Regions from separate parts of the Bradyrhizobium sp. USDA 3311 genome, predicted to be linked through region 3. Evidence: predicted binding sites of a transcription regulator. Region 3 holds the regulator's gene; each other region holds the start of a gene.

Region 1 (7,291 bases), 3.4 Mb from region 3:
CGGCGAGAGCCTGGCAGGTCCGGTGGGACGTCTGCGCATCGCCTCCACCAACACGGTCGCCGAGGAGGTGCTGTCGCCGCGCGCGAGCGACTTCCTGCGCGCCAATCCCGGCCTGACGCTGCAATTCCTTACCTCGAGCGAGAACGTCAAGTTCTCGCGCTGGGAGGCCGATCTCGCCATCCGGCTGCGTAAACCCGACAAGGGTGACTTCGCGATCTCCAGGCTTGGCGACGTCAAGCTCTATTATTTCGAGCCTGTTACGGCCGAGGGCGAGCCGATGCTGTGCGCCTATCCGGACGAGCTCGGTGCCATTCCCGAGATGCAATTCCTGCGAATGAAGCAAGCCCGCGCGCGCTGCGTCACCGACAACGTTCGCGTCATCCGTAACCTGATCCGCGCGCATCAGGCCGCCGGCGTGTTGCCGGAGCATGTTTGCACGGACCTGCTCGGCGATCGCCGCCTGCGCGCCACGCTGCTGCCGAAGCGGCGCGACGTCTGGCTGCTCGTGCAAAACCACCTCAAGCGCGACGCCGCAACGCGCGTGACGATCGACTGGGTGAGGGCGTGTTTCCAGGAGATGTCGCGCAGTTGACGTCACGTCGCGGTGTGACGATCGCGTCACAACGCAAGACGCGCGACGAAAAATCTCAGCTTTCCCCCTTGCAACCCGAACCTGCCTCGTCTATTAGCCCGCTCCTTCGCTAGGCCATGGGTTCGGGCTCTCTGAGATCCCGACTGGCGCGGGCCGGTTTCCGGTTTCGTGTTCCGCCGAATGAAGGAGAAACGCAGGACGTAGCTCATGGAGAGCGTCGGGCTGAACGCCCGAAGGCATCGGTTCGATTCCGGTCTCTTGCACAAGGGATAGCTCAGTTGGTTAGAGCAGATGACTGTTAATCATCTTGTCGCGGGTTCGATTCCCGCTCCATCGCTCCGGGTCAGCCTGAAAAACTGACACCTCTGACGAGGACCGGACGCGCGCTTCAGTCGCAGTCCGGCCGTTTTGCCGAAAGGCTTTCCGTCCGAACCTAGACACTGTGAGACCGGCTTTGCGCCGCGGGTCGATACCGCTTGCGCCGATGCCGGGTGGCTCCGCATGACCGCTCGACACGCGTCGAGCGATCGCGCGCGTGCGCCCGTCGTCACGCAAGCTCAAGCCCAGGCCCGCCGATTTCCCGGGAAGCGTCGTCCGCGTCCTCACGTCCTTTGCAGACGAAGCCCGCTGTCCGGCCGCCTTCGGCCGGAGGCAACATGAAGGAGGCGTGCCATGACTTGGCACTTGCTGATGCTGAACGTGACGGTGAAGGATGGCGAGCGTGCGTTGCTGACGCGCAACGGGCAGCTCGTGCGCGTGCTCGCGCCCGGCAAGCACCGGCTGTTCGATCCCCTGCACGAGCTGAAGGCCGAGGTGCTCGACGTGGTTCGCAGCGAATTCTCTGCGGATCGCTACGCGGTGCTGAAGGCCGCGCGGCCTGATCTCGCCGCCGAGCTGTTCGAGGCGGTCGAGACCAAGGCGGACGAGATCGCCATCGTCAGCCTCGACGGCCGGCCCGTGCATCTGATGACGCCCTGGCAGGTGCGCGTCTACTGGAAGGTCGCGACCCGCATCGATGTCGAGCGCATCGATGTGTCCGCCGATCCCAAGGTCGGCGCGCGGCACCTGACCATGATCGAGCGCAACCGCTCGACCGTCGTGATGGAAGCGGTGGTCGAGAACCACGAGGCTGGCCTGCTCTACGTCGAGGGCCGGCTCGTGGAGCGGCTTGCGCCCGGCCGGCACGCCTTCTGGACCGTCGGCCGCAAGATCGAGGTGAAGCGCCTCGACCTGCGGCCCCAGGCGGTCGAGATCACCGCGCAGGAGATGCTGACCAAGGATCGCATCGCGCTGCGGGTGACGCTGACGGCGTTCCGCCGGATCGTCGATCCCGAGCGCACGGTTGCGACCGTGCCCGACGTGGATGCGTGGCTGTACCGCCTGGTGCAGTTCGCGATCCGCGAGGCGGTCGCGGGCCGGACGCTGGACGAGGTGCTGTCTGCGAAGGCGGCGCTGGATGCGGAGCTGCGCGACTATGTGCGTGCACGCATCGCGGAGTCCGGCGTGGAGGTGACCGAGCTCGGCGTCAAGGACGTGATCCTGCCCGGCGAGATCCGGGAGCTGGTGAACAAGGTGGTGGAGGCGGAGCGGGTCGCGAAGGCGAACCTGATCCGCCGGCAGGAGGAGACCGCGGCAACGCGTTCGCTCCTGAACACCGCCCGCCTGATGGAGGAGAACCCCCTGCTGCTGCGGCTCAAGGAGCTGGAGTCGCTGGAGCGGCTGGTCGAGAAGGTCGGCCGCATCGACCTCCATGCCGGCAACGGCGAGGGCCTCGATGCCCTCCTGACCCGGCTCGTGCGTCTGAAGGCGCCCGAGAGCGCGTGAAGCAGAGGGGCCGCCCACGGGCGGCCCCTCACATCTGCGTTGTCCTCTGTCGCGGTGAACGCGCAAGCGGGCCCGTGCGACCAAAATCCTGCGAGGGGATTGCGCGCCCGCAAGGGTTGCGTAATCTCGCGATGACGATCACGGTCTTGATCAGGGCAGGCCCATGACCACTCTTGAGCAAACGATCCGCCCCTCGGCGCAATCGCGGGAATGGAAGGCGATCGTCATCCTGGTCCTGCTGATTCCGGTGCTGTGGTCGCCGCCGTTCCTGTTTCGCTTCTTCCTGTACCAGCCGTTCAACATCCCCTCGAATTCGATGGCGCCGACGTTGATGGTCGGCGACTACGTCTTCGCCGCAAAATCGGCCTACGGCTACGACCGCTATTCGTTTCCCTATGCGCCATCCTGGATCTCGGGCCGTTTCTTTGCCGCCGATCCCGGCTACGGCGACGTCGTCGTGTTTCGCACGGCGAAGGACGCCTCGGTGGACTACGTCAAGCGTGTGGTGGCGCTGCCGGGCGACCGGGTCCAGATGCGCGGAGGGCAACTCGTCCTCAACGACAGGCCGGTGACCCGCGTCGCGCTGGCGAGCGTGGCGGGCGGGGCCGTCTGCGGGACCGACGACGGCACGAAGATCAAGCGCTGGCGCGAGACGCTGCCGAACGGCGCGAGCTATCTGACCTACGATTGCGTCGACAATGGCTACCTCGACAACACCAGCGTCTACACGGTGCCGCCAGGCCATTTCTTCGCGCTCGGCGATAACAGAGACAACTCCACCGACAGCCGCATGATGTCGGCGATGGGCTTCGTCCCGATGGACCATCTCGTCGGCAAGGTGACGCGGATCTTCTGGTCCCTCGACGCCGACGGCCGCTTGCGAGGCGAGCGGATGGGGAAGGTGTGGTGAGGTGCTGTCATTCCGGGGCGTCGCGAAGCGACGATCCCGGAATCCATAACCCCAGGCGGATGGAATGGCCTACTACGTCTACATCCTCGCGAGCAGGAAGCACGGCGCGCTCTACATTGGCGTGACCAATGATCTCGTGCGCCGTGTCTACGAGCACAGGAGCAAAGCCGTCCCCGGCTTCACGACGAAGTATGGCGTCGACAAGCTCGTCTTGTTCGAGATCTACGACGAACCCGCGAGCGCCATCGCACGCGAGAAGGAGCTCAAGAAGTGGCGTCGGGATTGGAAGACGCGCTTGATCGAGGAGCATAACCCGAGTTGGGATGATCTCTATTCCGGGATAGCCAACTAAGGTTCGTGGTTATGGATTCCGGGCTCGCGCTTCGCGCGCCCCGGAATGACGAGGTGGGGAGAGTTGCGCCACAAACAAAAACCCCGGCATCGCTGCCGGGGCTTCGTATTTGTAGAGCGAGATCCCGGATCTGCGGTGCATCGCTTCGCGCTGCACCGCGTCCGGGACGACTTCGTCGCTTAGAAGTCCATGCCGCCCATGCCGCCGCCCGGAGGCATCGCGGGGCCGGCGCCGCCCTTCTTGGGCAGCTCGGCGACCATGGCTTCCGTGGTGATCAGCAGGGCCGCAACCGAGGCTGCGTTCTGGATCGCGGTGCGGACCACCTTGGTCGGGTCGATAATGCCCTTGGTGACCAGGTTGACGTACTCGCCGGTCTGGGAGTCGAAGCCGTAGGCGTACGTCTTGTTCTCCAGGATCTTGCCGACGATCACCGAGCCGTCTTCACCGGCGTTGATCGCGATCTGGCGAGCGGGAGCCGACAGCGCCTTGCGCACGATCTCGACGCCGGTCTTCTGGTCGTCGTTCTTGGTGCGCAAGCCCTTGAGCTGCTCGGAAGCACGGAGCAGGGCGACGCCGCCGCCCGGGACGATGCCTTCTTCCACAGCCGCGCGGGTCGCGTGCATCGCGTCATCAACGCGATCCTTGCGCTCCTTCACCTCGACCTCGGTCGCGCCGCCGACGCGGATCACCGCGACGCCGCCAGCGAGCTTGGCGAGACGCTCCTGGAGCTTCTCACGGTCGTAGTCCGAGGTGGTTTCCTCGATCTGCGCCTTGATCTGGGACACGCGCGCCTCGATGTCGGCCTTCTTGCCGGCGCCGTTGACGATCGTGGTGTTCTCCTTGTCGATCATCACCTTCTTGGCGCGACCGAGCATGTTGAGCGTGACGTTCTCGAGCTTGATGCCGAGATCTTCCGAGATCGCCTGGCCGCCGGTCAGGATCGCGATGTCCTGCAGCATGGCCTTGCGGCGATCGCCGAAGCCCGGAGCCTTGACGGCCGCGACCTTCAGACCACCGCGCAGACGGTTCACGACCAGGGTCGCGAGGGCTTCACCCTCGACGTCCTCGGCGACGATGACCAGCGGCTTGCCGGTCTGCACCACGGCCTCGAGCAGCGGCAGCAGCTCGTTCAGCGAGGAGAGCTTCTTCTCGTTGATGAGGATGTAGGCGTCGTCCATCTCAACGCGCATCTTGTCGGCGTTGGTGACGAAGTAGGGCGAGATGTAGCCGCGGTCGAACTGCATGCCCTCGACGACGTCGAGCTCGGTCTCGAGCGACTTGGCTTCCTCGACGGTGATGACACCCTCGTTGCCGACCTTCTTCATGGCGTCGGCCAGGAACTTGCCGATCTCCGCGTCGCCGTTGGCCGAGATGGTGCCGACCTGGGCGATCTCGTCGTTCGAGGTGACCTTCTTGGAGTTTTTGACGAGGTCCGCAACGACGGCTTCGACCGCGAGGTCGATACCGCGCTTGAGGTCCATCGGGTTCATGCCGGCGGCAACCGACTTGGCGCCTTCGCGCACGATCGCCTGGGCGAGCACGGTCGCGGTGGTGGTGCCGTCGCCGGCCGCATCAGCGGACTTGGAGGCGACTTCGCGCACCATCTGCGCGCCCATGTTCTCGAACTTGTCCTCGAGCTCGATCTCCTTGGCGACGGTGACGCCGTCCTTGGTGATGCGGGGAGCGCCGAACGACTTGTCGAGCACGACGTTGCGGCCCTTCGGACCGAGGGTGACCTTCACCGCGTTGGCGAGGATGTCGACGCCGCGCAGCATCTTGTCGCGCGCATCAACCGAGAATTTGACTTCTTTAGCTGCCATCTGGATTTTTCCTTGAGGTTGGCTGGGGGCGAGAGGGGGCTCTTAGGCCGCCTTCTTCTTGGAAGCGGGGACGTCGAGGACGCCCATGATGTCGCTTTCCTTCATGATCAAGAGATCGACGCTGTCGATCTTGACCTCGGTGCCGGACCACTTGCCGAACAGCACGCGGTCGCCGACCTTCAGGTCGATCGGGATCAGCTTGCCGGCTTCGTCGCGGCCACCGGGGCCGACGGCGACGACTTCGCCCTGGGAGGGCTTTTCCTTGGCAGTGTCGGGAATGATGATGCCGCCAGCAGTCTTCTCTTCTGCGTCGATGCGCTTGACCACGACGCGGTCGTGAAGCGGACGGAATTTCATGCAGTCCTCCTAAGCAATTGCTCGGGTTGATGATTTCAGATTGTTAGCAGTCTGTGCCCGCGAGTGCTAGCACGGGTGAGGCTGAAATAGGACAGGAATTTTGCGGGGGCAAGGGCTTCTAGCAGAAAAATAAGCACTCGGAAGGCCCGGCTGCCAGAATCTCTTTCCCATCGTTAACCGTCCGCCGGACCGTATTAGCACGGAGCCGTCTCTGCTGCTAACGCATTGAATTTCAACAGCTTGTTAAACTTTTGGGCTTGAGATGGATTATCAGTTTGCGTCACATTTCTCTCATGTGAGCGCATCTCCACCGGGTGGCTCGTAAGCAGCGTACCGGATCAAGCCACCCCTGAATGCGCTCCTGCAAAGGAGGTTGGCATGGTCTCGCGGGTTGGGGTTGTTTCCGACGACTTCCGGAAACAGGTGCTGGGTTACGGGCTGACGACGGCTGAAATTCTCTATCGGATGCCGGATCATCCTTCGCTGCTTCAGACCTATGTCTGGCAGAACTACGATCTCTTCCCGAAATTCCCGGCGCTGACCGATTTCCTGGCGTTCTGGCAGCAAAAGCTCGACGGTCCCCTCTATTCGGTCACCGTCGCGCATTCCAAGCTGATCAAGCCGGCCGAGCTACGTGCGGTGGACGGCGTGTTCAGGCTGCATTGACGCAGCGATCAGGCGTCGCTGCTGCAATAGCGCTTCCACATCGCGCGATAGGCCTCGTCCGCCGCTTGCGCGTAGACGACCGGGTTGCAGGCAGGCGCAGCCCTGACCTGTCCGGGCAACTCGCGGCGCAATTTGTCGAGGTCGTCGATCTCAGTCGCGCGGCTCACCGCGATGTCGACATATGCCTCCTCGCTGTCCGTAACCCAGTCCGGCAGGCCAAGCGCGGTGAGGATGGAGCCGGCGGCACGGCTGGGCAGACTGTTCCCGAGCTTCGCCACCACGGGCACGCCCATCTGCAAGGCTTCCAACGTGCTGACGCCGCCATTCTGCGGGAACGGGTCGAGGGCAATATCGACGCGATTGAACGATGCCAGATGATCGACTCGCAAGGTGGTTCCGAGCAGATCGACGCGTTCGGCCGGCACTCCGCAAGTTGCAAGCCTCGCCAGCAGATTGTCGCGGACCAGTTGATCGTCCAGCGCAACATCCTTGATCAGCAGTCGTGACCCCGGCACCCGCTCGAGAATCCGGGACCAGGCCTGCGCGGCCTGGTCCGAAATCTTGCTGATGCGGTTGAAGACACCGAATGTGACGAAGCCGTTCGAGATCGCCGGCGTTGAGGCCCGCGCAAGCTCGATCGGCAGCGGCTCCAGCGTCACAAAGCACGGCAGGTCGACAACGGTTTCCGCAAACAGATGCCGGACCGCGGCAGGAATCGCGACCGGGTCGGAGAACAGATAATCGATCGTCGGCAGCCCGGTGCCGGTGCC
Region 2 (7,291 bases), 1.3 Mb from region 3:
GACGTTGCAGGCCTATGTCTGGCCGTTCACGGCGATGGTGCTGAAGTAACAGGCTCCACTTCGACGCAAATCCCCGCGGGGTTCACCCCCGCGGGGATTTTGCGTCCGTGCTGAGCGAACCTTCTCAATGGCGCCGCCGTCTTATAGAAGGTGCGGCAAATCAGGTCGCTCGAGAGGTTTCATGGTTTCGCTCAGGCATATGGTGTGTGCGACGGTTGCAGTGCTTGCGATGTCCACTGTCGCGCGTGCGGAGGATGGTTTTCCCTTCGGCACCGAACTGACGCTGGAGGCGTCGCCGCAGCCGGGCTCGAAGCGGATTCCGAACATCGAGATTGGAGACAATGGCGAGGTCGTGCTGGAGCTCTGGTGCAAGGGCGGCAAGGGCCAGTTCTCGGTCGCCGGCAACACCGTGATCTTCGTCCCCGGTCAGATCCAGGACCGGTCCTGCCCGCCGGCAAAGGCCCAGGCCGACGACGATCTCGTCGCAGCGCTCGGCAGCGTCGAGACCTGGAAGCGCCAGGGCGATGTGCTGACGCTTCTCGGCCCCAAGCCGCTGCGCTTCCGCGCGAACGGCAATTAGCCTCGCTGTCATACCCCGCGACCCGGCTACGCCAAAGGCTTCGCCGGGGTTGAGGTGGTGTCTCCGTCTATTTCCACACCGACTTGTCGGCGTCCCAGCGCTGGCCCTTCAATTCCTTAGCGAGCGCCTCGACCGAGCCGTTGTCGTCGGGCTGGTCGCCCTCCTCGTCGGCCGAAGCTTCGTCCGAGAGATTGAGCTTGGCGCCGCTGCTCTCGTCGGCGGTCGTGGTGGCGGGGCTGCCGATCCAGAGCATGAGCTTGTCGGTCGTGCCGGGCTTGTCCGGCGAGATGAGCCCTGCGACCTCGATCGTGTCGGTCAGATCGAGCGTTGGGAAATCCTGGTTCGGCCGCTTGAAGACCAGCTTGAGCTTGCCGGTGGCCGGGTTGAAGCTTTGCGAGACCGGCTTTGCCGCGAGCGTCCGGCCCAGCACGCCCGCCACGGCGGCTGCGAGCTTGTCGCGGTTGATCTTGTCGCCGTCGCGCCAGTCGGCCGCGGCGAAGCGGATGGTGCGGTCCATCTCGGTCATGCCCGCGGTCCAGCCCGCGGCGACGACGCCGGGCATCGCCTTGAATTTTGCCAGCAGCGCGCCGGCGCGCTCCGGGTCGACCGACATGTTGATGGTCTGCTCGCCGGCGCGCAACGCGTCGCAGCCGACGGTGAGGCTCGCCAGCGTCACCTCGACCTCCTGGCCCTTCAGGCTCTTCAGGAACTCGGTCGCCGCATCCAGCTTGACCTTGACCGCGATCGCCTCCGGCGAGACGTCGGTGAAGTCCTTCGGCTGCGGCGTGATGCCGTCGTCGGAGGTCTGGTTGTCCAGAAACTCCTTCTCGCTGAGATCGGAATTGTCGGGCGAGGTGACCTCGGTCACGGCCTGGCCGATTCCAATCTGGCCGCGGAATTCGAAAGTGTCTCCGGTCGGCTTGCGCAGCAGCTTGACGGTGACGGGCGCCTTCGCGCCGAGGCTCTGCGTCGTGCCGGTCAGCGTCTGGCCGGCGACCTGGAGATTGACGACGAAGCGATCCTTGCGGTCGGAATTTTTCGCGACCGGATAACAGACGTCGAGCACGGCGGCCGTGACCGTCTTGCCCTGGCGCGTCTCCTTCAGGATCACGTCGGCATTGCCGTCCATCAGCCCGTCGATCGAGGTGAAATAGCGCGTCTCGGGGCCGCCCGGCACCGTCGCCTTTGGCGACAGCTTCATCTGGGCGGATGCGACCTCCGGCGAAACAGCAAGCAGAGCCGCCACAAGGGCCGTGGAGCAAACCAGAAGCGCGCGCATCGATAAAATCCTCGAGCAAGGGAGCATGATCCGGAAAAGTGTGACCGAAAAGATCATGCTCAAACAACAACCTAAAGCGCGATGACGACTCGTTCCGACCTCATCGCGCTTTAGAATCGGCGCCACCGTAATGGGTTTTGGCCGTCGGTTGAATCGGAAAGCGTGAGCCATGGTCGGCAAAAAAGAAGGCCGCCCGGAGGCGGCCTTCGCAACATTGTCAGGGAACGGTGGGCTCAGAAGCCGCCCATGCCGCCGCCGGCCGGCATCGCGGGCGGAGCGTCCTTCTTCGGCGCCTCGGCGACCATGGCTTCAGTGGTCACCAGCAGGCCGGCCACGGAGGAGGCGTCCTGGAGCGCGGTGCGCACCACCTTGGCGGGGTCGATGATGCCCTTCTCGACCATATCGACATAGTCCTCGTTCTGGGCGTCGAAGCCGAAGGTCTCGGACTTGTTCTCCAGGATCTTGCCGACGACGATCGAGCCTTCCACGCCCGCGTTCTCGGAGATCTGGCGGATCGGGGCTTCCAGCGCCTTCAGCACGATGTTGATGCCGGCCTGGACGTCGTCATTGGCGTTGGTGAGACGGCCCACCGCCTTCTTGGCGCGGAGCAGCGCGACGCCGCCGCCGGGGACGATGCCTTCCTGCACCGCGGCACGGGTGGCGTTGAGGGCGTCCTCGACGCGGTCCTTCTTCTCCTTGACCTCGATCTCGGTCGCGCCGCCGACGCGGATCACCGCGACGCCGCCGGCGAGCTTGGCGAGGCGCTCCTGGAGCTTCTCACGGTCGTAGTCCGAGGTGGTCTCCTCGATCTGCGCCTTGATCTGGCCGACGCGGGCCTCGATGTCGGGCTTCTTGCCGGCGCCGTTGACGATCGTGGTGTTCTCCTTGTCGATCACCACCTTCTTGGCGCGGCCGAGCATCTTCACCGTGACGTTCTCGAGCTTGATGCCGAGCTCTTCGGAGATGAGCTGGCCGCCGGTGAGGATCGCGAGATCCTCGAGCATGGCCTTGCGGCGGTCACCGAAGCCCGGCGCCTTGACGGCGGCGACCTTGAGGCCGCCGCGCAGGCGATTGACGACCAGGGTGGCCAGCGCCTCGCCCTCGACGTCCTCGGCGATGATCACGAGCGGCTTGCCCGACTGCACCACGGCTTCGAGCACCGGCAGCATGGCCTGGAGGCCCGAGAGCTTCTTCTCGTGCAGGAGGATGTAGGCGTCCTCGAGCTCGGCGGTCATCTTCTCGGCGTTGGTGACGAAGTAGGGGCTGAGATAGCCGCGGTCGAACTTCATGCCCTCGACGATGTCGACCTCGGTGTCGAGCGACTTGTTCTCCTCGACGGTGATGACGCCCTCGTTACCGACCTTCTGCATCGCCTGCGCAATCATCTTGCCGATGGCGGCATCGCCGTTGGCCGAGATGGTGCCGACCTGGGCGACCTCGGAGGAGGAGGCGACCGGCTTGGCGCGCTTCTCGATGTCCTTGATGACGGCCGCAACCGCGATGTCGATGCCGCGCTTGAGGTCCATCGGGTTCATGCCGGCGGCAACCGCCTTGGCGCCTTCGCGCACGATGGCCTGGGCCAGCACGGTCGCGGTGGTGGTGCCGTCACCGGCGAGGTCGTTGGTCTTGGAGGCGACCTCACGCACCATCTGGGCGCCCATGTTCTCGAACTTGTCCTCGAGCTCGATCTCCTTGGCGACGGTGACGCCGTCCTTGGTGATGCGGGGCGCGCCGAAGCTCTTCTCGATGACGACGTTGCGGCCCTTCGGGCCGAGCGTCACTTTGACGGCGTTGGCGAGAATGTCGACGCCGCGCAGCATGCGTTCGCGCGCGTCTCCGGAAAACTTGACGTCTTTGGCAGCCATTTCTGCAATCCCTCGTGTTTCGTGCTGTGTCTTGTTTCGTGCTGCGTCTTGCCGCTTTGCCGGCCGCATCGATTCCGGGATCCGCAGGTCGAACCCGGCGGAAGGATGGATGCCCGGATCACGCGATCCGGGCACGACATTCAGCGGCCGTTCAGGCTGACGGCCTTAGGCCATCACGCCCATGATGTCCGACTCCTTCATGATCAGGAGCTCTTCGTTGTCGATCTTGACCTCGGTGCCCGACCACTTGCCGAACAGCACGCGGTCGCCGACCTTGAGGTCGATCGGGATCAGCTTGCCGGTCTCGTCACGGCCGCCGGGGCCGACGGCGACGACCTCGCCCTGGGAGGGCTTTTCCTTGGCGGTGTCCGGAATGATGATGCCGCCCTTGGTCTTTTCCTCGGCGTCGATACGTTTGACCACGACACGGTCATGCAGCGGACGAAATTTGGATTTAGCCATGACGTTTCCCTTTGGAGGCTCGCTTCGGAAGTAGTGGAAGTGGGTGGGGCGGCGCTTCCGTCCACCCTCGTCCCGAGGATCGAACGGCGCGCTTAGCAATCGGGCTTTCCGAGTGCTAATAGTGCGCCCGGAAATATGGCTTGGCCGCGATCCTGTCAAGCAAAGGTGGTTAAGCGATTGGTGAGGCGGATATAGGATGGTGGCATTGGAAACGTGTTCGGGGCGCCGGCGTATCAAACGACGTCATTGCTCCGGTGGCGGTTTTGCGCTTGGCTGCAGGAGGGGTGCGGCCATGGTCTTGTTCGGGGGAATGCCATGATCAGTTCAGCTCGCGCGCGCAAGGTTGCCAATCTGGCAGCCGCATCTGGCCTGGCGTTGCTGCTTGGCGCCTGCGGCGGCGGCATGAGCCTGCCGTCCTTCTCGTCTTCGTCCCCGCCGCCCGAGGCAGAGCCCGGTACCGGCCCGGAAATGCCGGCGAGCATCCGCGCCGACGAGATCGTCGGCCGCTGGGGTCTCGCCTCGTTCCAGAACCCGGCCGACCGCGCCCGCACCGAGGCCGCCGCGCGGTCCCAGTGCAAGAATCCTTACGTGATCGGCGCCGGCACCTCCGGCGGCGTGGTCATGCATCTGGCCGACCAGGCGACACCGCAGGAATTGCGGCTGAAGGGCTCGCCCAGCGGCAAGAACTATATCGGGCCGGCCGGTCCGACCCCCGGCGAGCAGGACCGCGAGATCGTGTCCTTCGACGGTCGCGTCCTGATCACCCGCTTCATCGACAAGGACGCCGCCACCCGCTACGGCAACATGGTCTACGTCCGCTGCGCCCCGAGGGCGTGATGTTCTTCCCGTCATTCCGGGGCGATGCGAAAGTATCGAACTATGGTGCGCAATTGCGCACCTGAGAATCTCGAGATTCCGGGTTCGGTCCTGCGGGCCGCCCCGGAATGACAGCGTGAGATAAATCCCAAAAACAAAAACGCCGGCTCGCGCCGGCGTTTTGCTTCTTCTCTATGCCGCGTCCGTTCAGTCGAACAGCGCGTCGATGTCGTCCTGCGAGGCGTGGCCGACGTCGCCGGCGAGCTTCGGACCGTTGAGGAGTTTTTCGTCCTCGCTGCGGGTGTCGGCCGGCGCCGGCACATGGGCCTTGATCGCGTCGACGCCGCCCCAGATCTCCATCATCGCGTTGATGTGCTGCTCGATGAACTTCATCGTGGTCATGACCTTGCTGATGCGCTGGCCGGTCAGGTCCTGGAAGTTGCAGGCCTCGAAGATCGAGATGACGCGTTCCTGGATGTCGTCGGCGAGCCGCTTCTGCTGGTCGGCCGATTGCACCTTGGACATCGCGCTGGCCGCCTGGTCGATCGACTCGGCGGCTTCCAGGATCTGCTGGGTCGCCTGCTCGGTGCCGCCGACGACCGCGCCGAGTTCGCCATTGACCTTGGCCATCTCGCCGCCGTCGAAGCTCTTGCCGTGCAGCGTCGCGATTTCGCGCTTGGTGCGGTCGATGGCGTCGTGGATGAGGTCGAGCTCGACCTTCAGCTTCTCGCACTGCTCGATCTGCGCCCGGTAGGTGTCGAGCATGGTGCGCGTCTCGGCAAGCTCATGGGCCGTGGAAGCGTCGATCGCCGCCATCGCCGCGCTGGCGGACAGCGGGGCAGCGGTGCCCTTCGCCATCTGTGCGCGGATCGCGCGCAGTTCCGCCATGATCTCGCTATGCATCGGCGCAGCCTCCTCAATCATTTCGGGGCTGGGCATCTCGCCGACAATAGCCTCTTCGACACGAAAACGTTTGCGGTGAATAGCCATCAGAAACTCCCCCCACCTCACTCACGCGTCTTTGTAGGCAGAAGCAATTTAACACGAGGTTCACGACCGGAACTGTTGCGCGGCCGCGCGCGACGACGCGAGAAGAAGCGATTAACCATGAGCATGAGGCTTTCATCGAAAATAAACGCTGATCGCCAAATTGGGCTCTCGCTCGCGACGTGGTGAATCAAAACGGCGTTTCCGTTTACCAAACGAAACGCCTTTTGCTCTTTATTGACCACGTCGCGGACGCCGATCAGCCATCAGCTCTGCACGACGCATGTGATCTAGACGAAACAGTACAGAGTACGTCGATGTTCAAGAAAATGTCTGTCGCGCTGCTCGGCAGCGCTTGCACCCTCGTTGCCGGCGCAACCAGCGCCAGCGCCTTCGACAATACCGTTCCGAACGATCCGCCCGCGGTGCTTTATCAGCCGCAAGTGCCGCCGGCGCCGGTGCGCGTCGCCTCCAACGCGAACATGGGCGGCGGCTTCATCGAGTTCCTGTTCGGCGATGGGCCCGGCCGCGGTCCGGCCTACGCGCCGCCGGTGTATCAGCAGCAGCCGGGCTACAACGATCCGCGCCGCCTGCCGCCGATGGGCGAGCCGCAGATGCAGGGCGGATATCAGCAAGGCGCAGGTCTCCAGCAGGAGGCGGTCGATCCGCGCCAGCGTCAATTCGATCCGAAGTTCGAGAAACAACTCGTTGACTATAGCGGCAAGGAAAGTGCCGGCACGATCGTGGTCGATACGCCGAACAAGTTCCTCTATCTCGTCGAGGGCAACGGCCGGGCGATGCGCTACGGCATCGGTGTCGGCCGTCCCGGCTTCACCTGGTCCGGCGTCAAGGCGATCACGGCCAAGCGCGAATGGCCGGACTGGACCCCGCCGGCGGAAATGATCGCGCGCCGCCCCGACCTGCCCAGGCACATGGAAGGCGGTCCGGAAAACCCGCTCGGCGCGCGCGCGATGTATCTCGGCTCCACGCTCTACCGCATCCACGGCTCCAACGAGCCCTGGACCATCGGCACCAACGTCTCGTCCGGCTGCATCCGCATGCGCAACGAGGACGTCATCGACCTCTACGGTCGCGTCAATGTCGGCACCAGGGTCGTGGTGATGTGAGGTCCGAGCCCCGAAATGAAAACGGCCGCCCCATCGGCGGCCGTTTTTGTTTGCGCGCTATCGAGCGGCCTTACGCATAATCGCTGCCGCCATCGTCGCCGCCGAAATCGCTGTCGTCGGCCAGGTCTACGTTGTCGTCATTGTCGTTCTGATCGTTGTAATTCTGGTCGTCGTT
Region 3 (7,291 bases):
CTCGGCATTGTGCTCGTGATAGGGCTTGAGCTGCGCGGAAATGTCGTAGCGCTCGGTCAGGCGCCGCGTGATGCGGGTGTCCTCGCAGGCGATGACGTCGACTCCGGCGAGCGTCTGAAGCGCGCGCAGCGTAATGTCGCCGAGATTGCCGATCGGGGTCGCGACCAGATAGAGGCCCGCGGCCGCTTTCGGCGCCGCAAGACGATGGGCGTCGATGGAGAAGCCGCGCGGGGCGGCGTCTGTGCCTTCAGGCGTATTTATCGGGGCCGGCTTTGCGCGCATAATGAATCGAACTTAGGCATGATCCCCGGGGGTTGGAACCGGTCCTCCGAAAAAGATCGCGGCTAGGCCAAGGGGCGGGGCAAGGACTGAAGAGGAGTGGAATGTGATCCATCCGGCATCACATTCCAGAGGGAATGCAGCGTCAGCGCCATATTCGCGGCGGAAACGCCGCCTTGATGCTAGGTGACCGACGGCGGACAGCTGGCCGGGACTTGAGGGACGGTCGCGTTAAGCGGTCATTATCCTTTTGTTTTGGTTAACTATTTGCCGACAATATGCCTGAATCCGCGGCTTCTGTCGCGACAAGTTTGTTGTGACCGGCCGGCGACGGCAGGTCAGAAGAGAAGCCACCATGCTGGGCCCGCGTCATCCAAAATCTCCCGATCCGGGGCCCCAATCGTCGGGTGCGACCCGGCGGAGCGCGCTCGGCCTGTTGCTCGGCGCGCCCTTGCTGTCGGCCTGCGCCGGCGTGCAGCAGAGCCTGAGCCAGTTCTCTAATCCCTTCAGCAGCTCTTCCGCGCCCCCGGCTCAGCCGGCCGGGCCGCCGCAACAGGCCACCACCGCCGGCACCGGCGGGGTGAAGGTTGCCGTGATCCTGCCGCTCTCGGCCGCCGGCAACGCCGGCCTCGCCGCGCAGTCGATGCGCAACGCCGCCGAGATGGCGCTGGCCGAATTCCAGAATCCGAACATCCAGCTCCTGATCAAGGACGACAATGGCAGCCCGCAAGGCGCGCAGGCCGGTGCGCAGCAGGCGATCGACGAAGGCGCCGAGATCATTTTGGGACCGCTGTTCGCGCAATCGGTGCCGGCGGTGGCGCAGGTCGCGCGCACGCGCGGCATTTCCGTGATCGCGTTCTCGACCGATTCCAGCATCGCCGGCCGCGGCGTCTATCTGCTCTCGTTCCTGCCGGAGTCCGACGTCAATCGCATCGTCGAATATTCCGCCAGCATCGGAAAGCGCTCCGTCGCCGTGCTCGTGCCCGACAATGCCTATGGCAATGTGGTCGAGGCCGCGGTGAAGGCGGCGGTGCCGCGGCGCGGCGGCCGCATCGTCGCGTTCGAGAAATACGGCGCCGACCGCGCCACGCCGGCGCGCGCCGTGGCGCAGCAGCTCGGCAGCGCGGATGCGCTGTTCATCGCCGATGACGGCGATGCGGTGGTGACGGTCGCCGATGCGATGACGGCCGCCGGCGCGAACTTGCGCAACATCCAGCTGCTCGGCACCGGCCTGTGGGACAATCCGCGCGTCTACGCGAATGCGAGCCTGCAAGGCGGCCTCTACGCGGCGCCCGATCCCGCCGGCTTCCGCGCTTTCTCCGGCCGCTACCGCACCAAATACGGTGCCGAGCCGATTCGCACCGCAACGCTCGCCTATGACGCGGTCGCCCTCGTCGCCGCGCTCGCGCGCACGCAGGGCACCACGCGCTTCTCGTCCGACGTGCTCACCAACCCCTCGGGCTTTGCCGGCATCGACGGTCTATTCCGCTTCCGCGCCGACGGCACCAACGAACGCGGCCTTGCGGTGATGAAGGTGACGACCGGCGGCGGCGTCGCGGTCGCGGGTTCGCCGAAGAGTTTTGGGGCTTAGCTGTTCTTTCGCCGTCGTCCTGGCGAAAGCCAGGACCCATACCGCGTGATCTATCGAGTGACTACAGTGCGAGTACCAGCAAAGTAATAATTGGGACTCTTCGCCAAACTCCTCCCTGGGGTAATGGGTCCTGGCTTTCGCCAGGACGACGATGGGGAGAGAGCTCAGGCCGCCAGATCCGCGACCACCGCATCCAGCACCGGGAATCCGCTGCTGGTCACGCGCAGCCGTCCCGTCGCATCGACCGTGATCGCGCCTTCCTCACGCAGCAGCGCGATGCGCTTGGGGTCGAGCGCGCGGCCGGAGAGGGCGGTGTAGCGTTCGGGATCGATGCCTTCGGCGAGACGGAGTCCCATCAGCAAAAATTCATCGGCGCGCTCCTCGCTGTTGAGGAGATCGTCGGTCACGACGCCGTGGCCGTTGGTCTCGACCCGCAACAGCCAGGCTTCGGGACGCTTCTCGGTGGCGGTGGCGTGCCTGATCCCGTCGATGTCGAGCCGGCCGTGCGCGCCGGGGCCGATGCCGGCATATTCGTCGCCGCGCCAGTAGACCAGATTGTGCCGGCATTCGGCGCCGCGCCGCGCGTGATTGGAGATCTCGTAAGCGGGCAGGCCGAGCTTGTCGCAGGTTTCCTGCGTGACGTCGTAGAGCGCGCGCGCGACCGCCTCGTCCGGGGTCTTCAATTTGCCGGCCTGGTGCAGGCCGAAGAACGGCGTGCCTTCCTCGATCGTCAATTGATAGAGCGACAGATGCTCGGCCGCCTCCGCGATCGCAAGACGCAGTTCATCGGCCCACATCGCCGGCGTCTGGTCGGGGCGGGCGTAGATCAGGTCGAACGAATAACGCTCGAACGAGCGGCGCGCGATGGCGACCGCGTCCAGCGCTTCGCGCGCGCTGTGCATGCGGCCTAGCGCCTTCAGCGAAGCATCGTCGAGCGCCTGCACGCCGAGCGAGACGCGGTTGACGCCGGCAGCGCGATAGCCGGCGAAGCGCGTGGCCTCGACGCTGGTCGGGTTTGCTTCCAGCGTGACTTCGACATCACGAGCGACCTGCCAGTGCTTGCCGATCGAATCGAGCACGGCGCCGACGGTCGCGGGCTGCATCAGCGACGGCGTGCCGCCGCCGAGGAAGATCGAGGTGACCTCGCGGCCGGGCGCGCGCTGCGCGGTCGTTTCGATCTCGCGCGCGAAGGCGGAGGCGAAGCGCGCTTCGTCGATCGCGGCATGGCGGACATGGCTGTTGAAGTCGCAATAGGGGCACTTCGACAGGCAGAACGGCCAGTGCACGTAGACGCCGAAGGCTTCGTTAGCGCGGCTCAAGGCAGATCTCCGCCAGTTTCACGAAGGCGCGGGCACGGTGCGACAGGGCAAGGCCGAGCGGCGGCAGGCCGTGCTTCTCGATGCTGGTCATCTCGCCGAAGGTGCGCGTGTGACCGTCGGGCCGAAACATCGGATCATAGCCGAAGCCGGCGGTGCCGCGCGGCGGCCAGACCAGCGTGCCGTCGACGCGCGCCTCGACCTCTTCGAGATGATCGTCGGGCCAGGCGACGCAGAGCGCGGAGACGAAGTGCGCCTTGCGCTTGTCAGGCGCGGTCGCGCCGCGCTCCTGCAACAGGCGCTCGATCCGCGTCATCGCCGCGGTGAAGTCCTTGGTCGGTCCGGCCCAGCGCGCACTGTAGATGCCGGGCGCGCCGTCGAGCGCGTCGACCACGATGCCGGAATCATCGGCGAAGGACGGAAGCTTGGACGCGTGCGCGGCCGCGATCGCCTTGATCGCGGCGTTGCTGCGGAAATCGTTGCCGGTCTCGTCCGGCTCGGAAAGGCCGAGCTCGCCGGCCGACACCGCCTCGATGCCGTAAGGCGCCAAAAGCTCCTTCATCTCGGCGAGCTTGCCGGGATTGTGGGTGGCGATGACGAGCTTTCCGGTGATTCGGCGGTGCATGGGCCTATTGACTACGCGACGGCCAGTTTCTGCAAGTCCACGAGGCGCGCGATACCCTTCTGGGCCAGCGCCATCAGCGCCAGGAGCTCGTCTTGTGTGAACGGTTCGCGTTCCGCGGTGCCCTGCACCTCGATGATGCGGCCATCGCCGGTCATGACGAAATTGGCGTCGGTCTGGGCTTCCGAATCCTCGGCATAGTCGAGGTCGAGCACGGGCGTGCCGTTGTAGATGCCGCAGGAGATCGCGGCGACGTTGTCGCGCAGCACGTTGGCCTTGACCATGTTGCGCGCCTTCATCCAGTTGACGCAATCGGCGAGCGCGACCCAGGCGCCGGTGATCGAGGCCGTGCGCGTGCCGCCGTCGGCCTGGAGCACGTCGCAATCGACCGTGATCTGGCGCTCGCCGAGCGCTTCGAGATTGATGATGGTGCGAAGCGAGCGGCCGATCAGGCGCTGGATCTCGACGGTGCGGCCGCTCTGCTTGCCGGCGGAGGCCTCGCGGCGGGTTCGTTCCGAGGTCGCGCGCGGCAGCATGCCGTATTCCGCGGTGACCCAGCCGCGGCCCTGGCCCTTCAGCCACGGCGGCAGGCGGTCCTCCAGCGTGGCGGTGACCAGCACATGGGTGTCGCCGAATTTCACCAGGCAGGAGCCTTCCGCATATTTGACCACGCCGCGCTCCAGCGTCACGGGGCGCAATTCGTCGGGCGCACGGCGGCTTGGCCGCATGGGAAATCCTCCAAAACTCACGGGAATAGGCTGTTCGCGGTGCTTGTAGGTGGGGTGAGGGTGAGCGGCAAGGCCTTTTCGGTCCCCAAGCAACTGTCGAGCAAGTGCAAAACCACGCTTGTCAGGGACCTCCCGGATGGCCAAATTATAAGCATCTGAGAGGAGTTGCTGTCTGTGGCCCATCACGATCCGATCCATCTGATCGCGCCGCGCGCAGGGCTCGCCCAGCTGAATGAGCGGTCCCGCGACATCTTTCGTCAAATTGTCGAAAGCTATCTCGCGACCGGCGAGCCGGTGGGCTCACGCAATATTTCCCGGCTGATCGCGATGCCACTGTCGCCGGCCTCGGTTCGCAACGTCATGGCCGATCTGGAACAGCTCGGCCTGATCTATGCCCCGCATACGTCCGCCGGCCGGCTGCCGACGGAACTCGGCCTGCGCTTCTTCGTCGACGCCTTGATGCAGGTGGGCGACCTCAATGACGCTGAGCGGCAGTCGATCCAGAGCCAGCTCACCTCCGTCGGTCAGGCGCAGTCGGTCGAGGCGGCGCTGGACCAGGCGCTGACGCGGCTGTCGGGCCTGACCCGCGCCGCCGCCGTGGTGCTGACGCCGAAATCCAACGCGCGGCTGAAACACATCGAATTCGTCCGGCTGGAACCGGAAAAGGCGCTGGTGATCCTGGTCGGCGAGGACGGCCAGGTCGAAAACCGCGTGCTGACGCTGCCACCCGGAGTTCCCTCCTCGGCGATCACCGAGGCCGGCAATTTCCTCAATTCGCGGATTCGCGGCCGGACCCTGGCCGAAGCGCGGCTCGAGCTCGAGACCGCGCTCGGGGAGGCCCGTGCCGAGCTCGATCAGCTGACGCAGAAGGTGATTTCGGCCGGGATCGCCAGCTGGTCCGGCGGCGAGAACGAGGACCGCCAGCTCATCGTCCGTGGCCACGCCAATCTGCTGGAAGATTTGCACGCGCTGGAGGATCTGGAGCGGGTCCGCCTCTTGTTCGACGACCTCGAGACCAAGCGCGGCGTCATCGACCTGCTCGGCCGGGCCGAGACCGCGGAAGGCGTGCGGATTTTCATCGGTTCGGAGAACAAGCTGTTCTCCTTGTCGGGCTCCTCGACCATCATCTCGCCCTATCGGGATGCCGCCGGCCACATCGTCGGCGTTTTGGGCGTGATCGGGCCGACACGGCTGAATTATGCCCGTGTGATCCCGACCGTGGACTACGCCGCCCGGATCGTCAGCCGCCTTCTGGGGGGCTGACCGGCGGCTGAGGCGATCACGGGCGCTTGATTTTCGGCGTCCGAAGCACGATATCCGGGCCAGAAAAATCCCTGAGACAAATTCGAAAAGAGAGCCGATGACCGATCGAGACCGGCAACCCGAAGACACGACCGCGCCGACCGGCGAGCCCGTGGTGTCGAAGCCCTACATCATGCCCGACGATCCCGAGCCGGGCTCGGTCGAGCTGTTGCAGAAGGAAGCCGCCGAGGCGCGCGACCGTATGCTGCGGACGCTGGCGGAGATGGAAAATCTGCGCAAGCGCACCACCAAGGAGGTCGCCGACGCCCGTCTCTACGGCATCACCGGCTTTGCCCGCGACGTGCTCGACATCGCCGACAACCTCCAGCGCGCGCTCGACGCGGTTCCCGCCGAGGCCCGCGCCGCGGCCGATCCCGGCCTGACCTCGCTGATCGAGGGCGTCGAGCTCACCGAGCGCTCGCTGCTCAACGCGCTGGAAAAGCACGGCGTGAAGAAGTTCGATCCGCAGGGTCAGAAGTTCGACCCGAACTTCCAGCAGGCGATGTTCGAAGTGCCTGATGCGTCGGTGCCCGCCGGTACGGTCGTGCAGGTCATGCAGGCCGGCTACACCATCGGCGAGCGCGTGCTGCGTCCGGCCCTCGTTGGGGTCGCCAAGGGCGGCGCGAAGGCTGCGTCCGCCGCCAACACCAACGAGCCGAACAGCGCGGCGAACTGAGTTCTGACGTCATTCCGGGGCGATGCGAAGCATCGAACTATGGTGCGCAGCTGCGCACCTGAGAATCTCGAGATTCCGGGTTCGGCTCTTCGAGCCGCCCCGGAACGACTGATGGCTGGTCTTACGCGCTCGCCGCGATATCCGCAGACTGAATCCGCTTCACGCCGGCCTTGGCCATGTCGGCCCAGGCTTTTGCCAGCGAGCCCTGCGTGTCGATGCCGCGGCAGGCGTCTTCCACGACATAGACTTCGAAGCCCGCCTTGCGCGCGTCGAGCGCGGTCCAGGCGACGCAGAAATCTGTCGCGAGGCCAGCGACGAAGACGCGCTTGATCTTGCGGCCCTTCAAATAGCCGGCGAGGCCGGTCGAGGTCTTGCCGTCGGCTTCGAGGAAGGCCGAGTAGCTGTCGACGTCCTTGTGAAAACCCTTGCGGATGATGAGCTCGGCGTGCGGGATTGCGAGGTCCTTCGACAGCGAAGCGCCGTCAGTGCCCTGCACGCAATGGTCGGGCCACAGCACCTGCTTGCCGTAAGGCAGGTCGATGGTCTCGAACGGCTTCTTGCCGGAGTGGACCGACGCAAACGAAACGTGGCCGGGCGTGTGCCAGTCCTGCGTCATCACCACATTCGAAAACGCTTTCGAGATCTTGTTGATGACGGGCACCACCTGCTCGCCTTCCTTCACCGCGAGGCTGCCGCCCGGCAGGAAGCAGTTCTGCACGTCGATCACGAGCAGCGCGGACGCATCGTCCGGCTTGATCGATGCGGCCGCAAGAAGTG

The links. The regulator HrcA, encoded in region 3, represses chaperone genes, less so after heat shock. The targets are predictions, from matches to a motif close to GTTAGCACTCNCNNNNNGNGAGTGCTAAC.
Region 1: the regulator HrcA is predicted to act here: its motif matches at 5,898-5,926, upstream of ACVWW6_RS23205 (co-chaperone GroES).
Region 2: the regulator HrcA is predicted to act here: its motif matches at 4,278-4,306, upstream of ACVWW6_RS13085 (co-chaperone GroES).

What each region holds. Positions count from the first base shown of each region.
Region 1 covers NZ_JBSSFI010000001.1:4,888,870-4,896,160, forward strand. Annotated here, with positions in the region: gene ACVWW6_RS23170 (LysR family transcriptional regulator) at 1-592, shown strand, start outside; tRNA gene ACVWW6_RS23175 (tRNA-Phe) at 786-855, shown strand; tRNA gene ACVWW6_RS23180 (tRNA-Asn) at 860-925, shown strand; gene ACVWW6_RS23185 (slipin family protein) at 1,265-2,416, shown strand; gene lepB (signal peptidase I) at 2,580-3,326, shown strand; gene ACVWW6_RS23195 (GIY-YIG nuclease family protein) at 3,391-3,678, shown strand; gene groL (chaperonin GroEL) at 3,858-5,498, opposite strand; gene ACVWW6_RS23205 (co-chaperone GroES) at 5,541-5,855, opposite strand; gene ACVWW6_RS23210 (usg protein) at 6,234-6,521, shown strand; gene ACVWW6_RS23215 (O-linked N-acetylglucosamine transferase, SPINDLY family protein) at 6,530-7,291, opposite strand, start outside.
Region 2 covers NZ_JBSSFI010000001.1:2,774,763-2,782,053, forward strand. Annotated here, with positions in the region: gene ACVWW6_RS13065 (L-lactate permease) at 1-49, shown strand, start outside; gene ACVWW6_RS13070 (META domain-containing protein) at 182-580, shown strand; gene ACVWW6_RS13075 (hypothetical protein) at 648-1,859, opposite strand; gene groL (chaperonin GroEL) at 2,093-3,724, opposite strand; gene ACVWW6_RS13085 (co-chaperone GroES) at 3,890-4,186, opposite strand; gene ACVWW6_RS13090 (hypothetical protein) at 4,502-5,023, shown strand; gene ACVWW6_RS13095 (protein phosphatase CheZ) at 5,210-5,992, opposite strand; gene ACVWW6_RS13100 (L,D-transpeptidase family protein) at 6,307-7,116, shown strand; gene ACVWW6_RS13105 (DUF2076 domain-containing protein) at 7,187-7,291, opposite strand, start outside.
Region 3 covers NZ_JBSSFI010000001.1:1,485,858-1,493,148, reverse strand. Annotated here, with positions in the region: gene rsmI (16S rRNA (cytidine(1402)-2'-O)-methyltransferase) at 1-282, opposite strand, end outside; gene ACVWW6_RS07050 (penicillin-binding protein activator) at 635-1,870, shown strand; gene hemW (radical SAM family heme chaperone HemW) at 2,035-3,189, opposite strand; gene rdgB (RdgB/HAM1 family non-canonical purine NTP pyrophosphatase) at 3,176-3,811, opposite strand; gene rph (ribonuclease PH) at 3,823-4,536, opposite strand; gene hrcA (heat-inducible transcriptional repressor HrcA) at 4,711-5,799, shown strand; gene grpE (nucleotide exchange factor GrpE) at 5,897-6,514, shown strand; gene pncA (bifunctional nicotinamidase/pyrazinamidase) at 6,636-7,291, opposite strand, start outside.